DNA from 2 places in the Streptomyces sp. NPDC057474 genome. Region 1 is predicted to be linked to the other one. Evidence: riboswitches for the same ligand, from Rfam matches in the RefSeq annotation. Region 1 holds a riboswitch; the other holds the start of a gene.
The links. Region 1 has a riboswitch for S-adenosylmethionine ahead of thrC (threonine synthase). Riboswitches for the same ligand answer to the same signal wherever they lie in the genome.
Positions count from the first base shown of each region.

Region 2: linked by a shared signal. The riboswitch ahead of ACFU53_RS01670 (putative leader peptide) and the one ahead of thrC (threonine synthase) in region 1 are both predicted to bind S-adenosylmethionine.

Region 1 is NZ_JBHVDX010000432.1:94-3,700, reverse strand. It holds gene ACFU53_RS47260 (glucosyl-3-phosphoglycerate synthase) at 66-1,010, opposite strand; SAM riboswitch class I at 1,142-1,288, shown strand; gene thrC (threonine synthase) at 1,306-2,592, shown strand; gene ACFU53_RS47250 (MoaD/ThiS family protein) at 2,687-2,962, shown strand; gene ACFU53_RS47245 (cold-shock protein) at 3,425-3,607, shown strand, end outside.
Region 2 is NZ_JBHVDX010000004.1:8,994-15,111, reverse strand. It holds gene ACFU53_RS01675 (SDR family NAD(P)-dependent oxidoreductase) at 1-3,368, shown strand, start outside; SAM riboswitch class IV at 4,046-4,155, shown strand; gene ACFU53_RS01670 (putative leader peptide) at 4,185-4,304, shown strand; gene ACFU53_RS01665 (ABC transporter substrate-binding protein) at 4,491-6,116, shown strand.

The DNA.
Region 1 (3,607 bases):
GCGGGGAACCGCGCGAGCAACCACGCACCACCCGCAGTCGCCCGACAACCGAACCGCCCCTTTGGTCACGCGGCCTTTCGCTCCACGTACTCCTCGATCTCCACCATCGGCGGCCTCTCCTCGAGGTCCACCGAATACGTCCGCGGCTCGAAGCCCTCCCGCCCCCGCTCGAACTGCGTCAGGACGGGACGGATCAGGTGGCCGCGGGCCAGCCGGAGCTGAGCCGTGCGATAAATGGCCGCGGACATGCGGCCCAGCGCCTGGCCGTCCTGGTGGCGGTGTTTGCGGACGCCGACATCGACCTGGGAGAGGGCGTCGAGGCCGACGAGGTGGAGGGCGTCGACCAGCATGCCCAGTTCCACGCCGTAGCCGACCGGGAACGGGAGCTGTTCCAGGAGGGAGCGGCGGGCCGCGTACTCGCCGCCGAGCGGCTGGACGAAGCCGGCCAGCTGGGGCCAGTGCATGTTGAGGAGGGGGCGGGCCATGAGTTCCGTCACACGGCCGCCCTGGCCGGCGGCGGAGCCGAGGGGGCGGTCGTACATCGCCTTGACGAGGTCGACGCCGGGGTCGGTGAGCAGTGGGCCGACGATCCCGGAGACGAAGTCCGACGAGAACTCCTTGAGGTCCGCGTCGATGAAGCACACGATGTCGCCCGACGTCACCATCAACGACCGCCACAGAACCTCGCCCTTGCCGGGCACGGCCGGGATGCGGGGCAGGATGTCGTCGCGGTGGACGACCCTCGCCCCGGCCGCCGCCGCGACCTGGGACGTCCGGTCGGTGGAGCCGGAGTCGACGACCACGATCTCGTCGACGAGCGGGGCCTGCCGCATGAGGTCATGACGGATGATCGCGACGATGTCGCCGACCGTCTCCTCCTCGTTCAGCGCGGGCAGGACGACGCTGACCGACTGACCGGTGGCTCGTTTCGCGGCCAGAATCCTGTGGAGCGGGCGGTCGGTCATGGACCAGGAGCGGGTGCTCAGCCAGCGCTCGACTTCCTTCAGCACAGTGCGCGGCTCCTCTGCGTTCATCTCGCGGTTCGGACGGCTCTCTCAACTGTCCTGGCCTTCGGTTACAGTCTTGGACAACGCTGGTGACCATCGCATGTCGGTGCTCGTCCGCGTATACAACCAAATACCGCTCATCCAGAGGGGCAGAGGGATACGGCCCGATGAAGCCCCGGCAACCCTCCAGCCGGTCTGACCACGTTGTCGTGGTGAGGCTCCCGGCTCGGGAAGGTGCCAAATCCGTCTCACGGCGAAGTGCGTCGTGAGGAAGATGAGGAGAAAGGGCCTCGCCTCCATGGCTGCGCAGACTGTTGCAAGCACCACCGACTCCACAGTAGACCTCGGCCCCGCCGCCGCTCTGAGCTGTCGCGAATGCGGTCACCGCGTTCCGCTCGGACCGGTCTTCGCGTGCGAGGAGTGTTTCGGACCGCTGGAGATCGCGTACGACTACTCCGCCTACGACACGGAGGAGCTGCGCAAGCGGATCGAGTCCGGTCCCGCGAACATCTGGCGGTACGCGCCCCTCCTGCCCGTCCCGGCCGACGTGGCCACCAAGCCGAACATCAACCCCGGCTGGACCCACCTCGTCAAGGCCGACAACCTGGCGGGCGCGCTCGGCGTCGACGCCGGCAAGCTCTTCATCAAGGACGACTCCGGCAACCCGACGCACTCCTTCAAGGACCGCGTCGTCGCCCAGGCGCTGGAGGCGGCCCGCGCCTTCGGCTTCACCACCCTCTCCTGCTCCTCCACGGGCAACCTGGCCGGTGCCGTCGGCGCCGCCGCGGCCCGTGCCGGCTTCCGGTCCTGCGTGTTCATCCCGCACGACCTGGAGCAGGGCAAGGTCGTCATGGCCGCCGTCTACGGCGGCGAGCTCGTCGGCATCGAGGGCAACTACGACGACGTGAACCGCTTCTGCTCCGAGCTGATCGGCGACCCGGCCGGCGAGGGCTGGGGCTTCGTGAACGTCAATCTGCGGCCGTACTACGCGGAGGGCTCCAAGACCCTGGCGTACGAGATCTGCGAGCAGCTCGGCTGGCAGCTCCCGGACCAGCTGGTCGTGCCGATCGCCTCCGGGTCGCAGCTCACGAAGATCGACAAGGGTCTGCAGGAGCTGATCAAGCTCGGGCTCGTCGAGGACAAGCCGTACAAGATCTTCGGTGCGCAGGCGGAGGGGTGCTCGCCGGTGTCGGTGGCATTCAAGGCCGGGCACGACGTCGTACGGCCGCAGAAGCCGAACACGATCGCGAAGTCGCTCGCGATCGGTAACCCGGCGGACGGGCCGTATGTGCTCGACATCGCTCGGCGGACCGGTGGGGCTGTCGAGGACGTGACGGACGAGCAGATCGTCGAGGCGATCAAGCTGCTGGCGCGGACCGAGGGGATCTTCGCGGAGACCGCCGGTGGTGTGACCGTCGGCGTGACCAAGAAGCTGATCGACGACGGGGCTCTCGACCCGACGCTGACGACTGTCGTCCTCAACACCGGTGACGGTCTCAAGACGCTGGATGCGGTGGCCGGGACCGGGCTCACCGCGACTATTCGGCCCAACCTTGATTCGTTCCGTGAAGCCGGTCTTGTCTAAGACTGGGTTGTAGTTCGTCTGCGGGCCTGTGGGCGCTGGTCGCGCAGTTCCCCGCGCCCCTGAACCCTGCTGTACCGACCGGAGGTCACACGTCATGAGCGTCAGTGTTCGCATCCCCACCATCCTTCGTACCTACACCGGCGGGCAGGCCGAGGTGAGTGCCGAAGGTGGGACTCTCGCCGAGGTCATCGCCGATCTGGAGAAGAACCACAACGGGATCGCCGCCCGGGTTCTGGATGATCAGGGCAAGTTGCGGCGGTTCGTGAATGTGTACGTGAATGACGACGATGTCCGGTTCGAGCAGGGGCTGGAGACGGCCACGCCGGACGGTGCGGGCGTGTCGATCATTCCCGCGGTCGCCGGCGGCTGACCCCCGTTCAGTACCGGCCGGTAGTAACCGTCGGTAACCTTGATTACCGAGAGTTCATCGAATTGCCCTCTCCGCGAGAGAAGCGGAGGGGGCAATTCTCTATGGTTGAGCACGGTACAGTTGGGGAACCCGGATCGATCACCGTAGTGATTTCATGCCGGGCGCATATCGGATCGCGCCGCACGCCCTATATGAAGTAGCCAAAGTGTGCAGGCCTTTTGCGTATTTCGTTCCCTTTGTGGGGCCCGACTTGCCCTGAATTCGGGCGAATTGTTCGTACATTCCCGACCGGTCGTGTCCAGAATTCTCGTCCGATTGACCTGTTGCAGAGGGCAGTTGGACAGATACATTCGGCCGCGGTCGACGCGTTCCGGCGCACACCCCCAACCGTTGGGGGGTGAGGTCTGACCCGGATCCGCGAAGTGTGGATCTGTGCAAGGGCCAGTAATAGGGGAGTTAGGCATGGCTCAGGGCACCGTCAAGTGGTTCAACGCGGAGAAGGGGTACGGCTTCATCGCGGTCGACGGTGGTGCGGATGTATTCGTCCACTACAGCGCGATTCAGATGGACGGTTACCGCACCCTGGAAGAGGGCCAGCGGGTCGAGTTCGAGATCTCGCAGGGTCAGAAGGGGCCGCAGGCGGAC
Region 2 (6,118 bases), on a different contig from region 1:
GCACCCACGAGGGGCAGTGGGTGCTGCATGCCAGTGCCGTCCTCAGTTCCGGCAGGCCACCGGAGGATGCCGCGTCCGTTCCCGTGCGCGCCCTCGTCACGGAACACCCCGTGGCTGTGCCTGACGCCACGCTGTACCAGCGCCTGCGCTCGCGGGGCCTCCACCACGGACCGGCGTTCGCGGGGATCAGTGAACTGCGTCTGTCGGCCGCCGGCGACAGTGTCTGGGCACGCGTCGCCGTCCCGGCCGCGGCCGGTCCCGCGCCGGGCTCCCTGTGCGTCCATCCCGTGCTCGTGGACCTGTGTGCCCAACTGGCAGTGGCTTCGCTGGTGCGCGAGGAGGCCGCCGGCGGCCTGGTCCTCCCGGTCGGCGCAAAGTCGCTGAGGATCCACGGTGATCCCGGCGCGGTCGTCCACGGGCACGCGAAGATCACGCAGAAACAGGCCGATGGGATCACCGCCGATATCCGGCTTCTCACCGATGACGGACATACGGTGATCGCCCTGAACGGCCTGCGCCTGCTGCACCGCGAAGCCAACGAGGACACCGCCGTCGACCGCTGGTTCTACGCCATCGACTGGCAGCCCACGCACGCCGAAGCGCCGCCCGCCCGGACGGCGAAGAACGCAGCGGCCGGTGACTGGCTGGTGGTCGGCGAGCGCGGCAGCCGAGCGGAGGCGCTCGCCGGCGCCCTCCGCGCCTCCGGGTCCCGCGCCCGGGTCGTCGCCCTTGCGGAGGACGAACAGCGCGTGTCCGCCCTGCGGGACCGTTTCGCCGAGCGGGAGCTGACCGATCCGCCGGGCGCTGTGGTGTTCCTGTGCGCGCCGGCCGACGGGCCGGGGCCCTGCGTCGACGGGCCGGCTGCCGATCCCACGCCCGACGCCCTCGAGCGCACCCGGCGCCTCCTGGGCGTCGTCCAGGCGGTCGTGGACTGCTCTCCTCCTCCGCGGCTGTACGTCGTCACGCAGGGTGCCCACGCCCTCGAACCGGGCGAGACAGCCGACCTCGCCCAGAGCCCGGTCCGCGGCCTGGTGCGTGTCCTGGCGCACGAGCACCCGGAGCTGAGTCCGACGCTGCTCGACCTGGGAACGTCCGACGACGACCTGCGGCGGACGGCCGACCTCCTGCGGGGCCGGGCGCCCGGGGACGAAATGGCCGTGCGGGGTGCGGACGTCCGCGTGGCCCGGCTCGTGCCCGCTCCCCTGACGGACACCGAACGCCTGACCGTGACCGCCCGCCGTGTGCGCTTCGAGACCGACCGCTTCCGGCTGCACGCGGGCAGGGCCGGAGACCTCGGTTCCCTGCATCTTGTGGTGGGCGGGCGGCGCCCGCCCGGCCCGGGAGAAGTGGAGCTTCAAGTCCACGCGGCGGGAGTGAACTTCCGTGACGTCCTCACCGTCATGGGCCTGCTGCCGACCGCGGGCGGGTGTCCGGGCGGCGGTGACCGTATCGGTTTCGAGTGCACAGGCACCGTGACCGCGGTCGGCCCGGACGTCCAGCGCGTCCGGGCCGGGGACTCCGTCCTGGCCGTGGATCTCGCCGGCGGCGCCTTCGGCTCGTTCACCACGGTCCGCGCCGACGCCGTGCTCCCCCTTCCACCCGGCATCGACGCCGTCGCCGCGGCGGGCGTCCCGACGGCGTATCTCACCGCCTGGTACGCCCTGCGGCATACAGCGCGCCTCGCCGCAGGGGAACGCGTCCTGATCCACTCCGCCACCGGAGGTACGGGCCTGGCCGCTGTCGCCGTTGCCCGGTACCTGGGCGCAGAGGTGCTCGCCACGGCCGGCAACGACGAGAAACGCGGGTACCTGCGCGGCATGGGCATCCGGCACGTCATGGACTCCCGCTCGCTGGACTTCACCCGGCACGCCCGCGAGGCGACGGGAGGCGAGGGCGTCGACGTCGTGCTCAACTCACTCTCGGGGCCGGCGATCCGGGCGGGTCTGGAGGCACTTCGTCCCTTCGGCCGGTTCGTCGAACTGGGTGTCCGGGACATCCTCGCCGACACCTCCCTCGGGCTGGCGCCGTTCCGGCACAACGTCACCTTCAGCAGCGTCGATCTCATCGAACTTCAGCAACTCCAGCCGAAGGTGTTCCGCGACCTCCTGAACGAGGTCATGGACCTGATGGCCGCAGGCGCCCTCCAGCCGCTGCCCCACCAGGAGTTCCCCCTGACACGGGCCACGGAGGCGTTCCGTCTCATGGCGGGCGCCGGGCACATCGGCAAGCTCGTCCTCACCATGCCTGAGCAGGGGGAGACGACCGCCGTGCTGGCAAAGCCGCCGTCACCGGTCCGTTCCGACGGCGCCTACATCATCACCGGGGGACTGCGCGGGGTCGGCCTGGCCACGGCGGCCCGCCTGGCCGAACTCGGCGCCGGGCACATCGTCCTCAACGGCCGTACGCCGCCCGGCGATGCCACCGAGACCGAGCTGGCCCGGCTGCGTGCCGCCGGTGTCCGTATCACCGTGGAACTCGGTGACGTCTCCCGGCCGGGGGTGGCCGAACGGCTCGTGTCCGCCGCCACGGATGAGGGGTTGTCCTTGCGGGGAGTGGTGCACTCGGCGATGGTCCTCGACGACGCCGCCATCACGAACATCACCGACGAACAACTCGAACGCGTCTGGCGGCCCAAAGCCACCGCCGCATGGCGGCTCCACGAGGCCCTCGCAGGGCACCCGACGGACTGGTTCGTGCTCTACTCGTCCATGGCTTCGCTGCTGGGCAACCCGGGCCAGGGCGCGTACGCCGCCGCCAACTCCTGGCTCGATGCCTTCGCCACCTGGCGGGACGCCCAGGGGTTGCCCACCCTGGCCGTCAACTGGGGGCCGTGGGGACAGACCGGCGTCGCAACCGACTTCGCCGACCGGGGCTACGAGACCATGGCCACCAAGGACGGCCTACAAGCCCTCGAGGCACTGCTCACCCACCGCAGGGCGGCCACCGGTGTTCTGCCCGGACCACCGGAAGCCTGGATCCTGCCCAAGGTCCGCAGCTCCCCCTTCTTCGCAGGCCTCATAGACAGCCAGGAGGGCCAGGGCACCGAACTACCGAGCAGCAAGTCCCCCACCGAAGCCGACGTCCCTGCTCGCCTGGCCGGGCTTGACTCCCCCCTCGCCCGGCGAACGGCCCTGGAGGCCTACCTGGCCGCGGAGATGGCCATCGTCCTGCAGTCCGGCAACGCCCGACTGGACCCGCAGACACCGCTCCGCAGTCTCGGCTTCGACTCACTGCTGTCCATGGAGCTGCGCACCCGGCTGCAGGCGGGACTCCGCATCAAACTCGCCGGCGACTTCATCTGGAAGCACCCCACCATCGCAGCGCTCGCCACCGGCCTGGCCACCAAGATGGGACTGGACCTGCCATGAGGAACGGTTTTTCTTGGAACGTGCCCGTCGAACGCAGTTCCTGGTCGGGTGATCTTCCGGCCGTACGCGCATGAAGGCGGGGCGTGTTGGGAGCTCGTGGGTGCTACCCCGTTCCGGTGGTCGTTGGTCACGCGCATGGGCCGGTGTCCGGCACGGCAACGGGCCGCCGGCCGGCGCTGAACATCTCCGACGTCTCCAGGCCCAACTCCACCGCGATCTCTTCGGCCTTCACCGACCCCTGCCGCTGATCACCGCTCCTCCGGCACGCCCGGAATCCACAGCAGGAACTTCACGGGGACTCCTGGGGGCGCGACGAGCGGTGGGGCGGGACGACGGCGACCGGTGCCCGGGATCACCGGGAGATCAGGGGAAATCCGCGGCATCATCCGGCAGCGCCCCTACGGATGCGAAACCTGCTCTCTCCCTGCGCCGCGACGACCTCGAGGCGCACTTTCCCGGACTGCTCGACAGCATCCTCGCGGTCGCAGACGGGCCAACACGGCCCGCTGCGGCAGCCCGCCCGAGCCGCGCGACCGAAACCGGGTCCCGATAGGCCGGGCGAACATCACCGCCCCGTCGAGCAACCTCAATCCGGCACACTCGATTGGCCACCGTGTCTTGCTCGACTCGTCTATCGACATTGACGGATTACAGCGGCAATCGGTAAAGTTGCAACCGGCATTGAGTGTCAGCATCAAGCCCTGGCTCGCTGACCGGCAACCCTCCGACGCGGTGGGGTGCTCCAGGTGAAAGCCCGGCCGGGTCGCCGACCCGGCAAGCGCGTGGCCCCGCGACAGGGGCGTGGAACATGGAGGAATGAGCGTGCGGCACAGCGTCTCGAACCCCTCCATCGCAGCTGCGGCGGCTCTCTGCCGCTTCTCCCGCCGCCGCCACATCGACCTGCAGCGCATCACCAGCTGCCTGTGTCATGGCTGACTGCGTCCCGTCGGCTGTCTGAAAACGTTCACCGTTGGCTTTGACGCCCGCGGCACACTCCTGAACTTTTCCCGCCTTTCCCCCTCTTGAATCGTGTCGCTCTTCCTCGGGAGCGACACCATCCACGCCTCTCCATTGTCCGCACGCACGCGTGCACGACGACTTTCGAGTAGGAGAACTCATTCCGTGATATCGCATCCGGATTCCCGCCATGGCCCCCGGTGGGTGGCACTGACCGCACTCCTGACGACCAGTGTGCTGCTGACCGCATGCTCGTCCGGCAGCGGCAGCAGTTCGAGCAACGACAGCCGCCAGCCCAGGTCCGGCGGCACCTTGACCTTTGCGGTGGGTTCCGACGCCGGCTGCGTGGATCCGCAGCAGGTCGGCAGCAACGACACCATCTACTCGCTGCGGCAGGTCGTCGACTCCCTGACCGACCAGGACCCCAGGACCGGCAAGATCGTGCCGTGGCTGGCGAAGAGCTGGGACGTCAGCTCGGACACGACGACGTTCACCTTCCACCTGAGATCGGGTGTCACCTTCAGCGACGGTTCGCCGCTGACCGCGCAGGTGGTCAAGGACAACTTCGACGCGGTACCGAAGCTCGGCGCCCTGGGGGTCCTGGCCCAGGGGTACCTGAGCGGAGTGGAGAGCACCACCGTGGTCGACCCGCTCACCGTGCGGGTGACGTTCAAGCAGCCCAACGCCCAGTTCCTGCAGGCCACTTCGACACACTCGCTGGGCATCGAGTCTTCGGCGAGCGTGAAGAAGAGCCCGCAGCAGAAGTGCAGCCAGGGAGTCGTCGGCAGCGGCTCGTTCACGCTGAAGCAGTACGTGCAGAACCAGTCGATCACCTTGGCCAAGCGGGCCAAGTACGACTGGGGTTCCTCGCTGTGGGGCAAGAAGGGCGAGGCGTACCTCGACAGGCTGGTGTTCCAGGTGGTGCCCGAGGCGGGGGTGCGCACCGGCAGCCTGCAGTCCGGCCAGGTGGACGCGATCAGCAGCGTCGGCAAGGCCAACGAAGCGGCACTCAAGGGTGGCCAGGCGAGCCTGCTGCGGCGCGCCAACCCGGGTAACGTGTTCAACCTGGGGCTGAACAACTCCCGGCCGGTATTGAAGGACGCGAAAGTGCGTCAGGCGATCCAGTTCGCCATCGACCGGCAGCAGATCGTCGACGCCGTGTTCCCCACCGGCACGCAGCCGGCCACCAGCATCCTGGCGCGCACCACACCCGACTACGCGAACCTCGACTCGGCGCTGTCCTACGACGCGGCGAGAGCGAAGTCCCTGCTGGACTCCGCCGGTTGGAAGACCGGCAGCGACGGCATCCGGACGAAGAACGGCACCAGGCTGAGCCTGGCCATCACGTGGTTCCCCAACTCGGCCACGAACCAGCCAGCGCTGGAGCTGATCCAGCAGCAGCTCAAGGCCGTCGGCATCGACGTCGAACTCAAGGAAGGGCAGGTAACCCAGTTCGCCACGACGCTGCAGTCCGGTGACTTCGACGCCGTGTGGGGCAATGTGACCCGCGCCGACCCGGACATCCTGCGCAGCTCGTTCTCCACGAAGCTGGCCAACTTCTACCGCCTGTCGGCGAGCCCGCTGGACTCGCTGCTGGACCGACAGGCGTCGACCACCGATGCGGCCAAGCGCAGGCAACTGGTCGACCAGGCACAGCAGTTGATCGTACAGAAGGCGTACGTGGTACCGGTGGTGGAGCTGCAGACCCAGCTCGGGGTGGCGAAGAAGGTGCACAGCCTCGACTTCGATGCCTCCAGCCGGATCCAGCTGCACGACACCTGGATCGGCTAGCG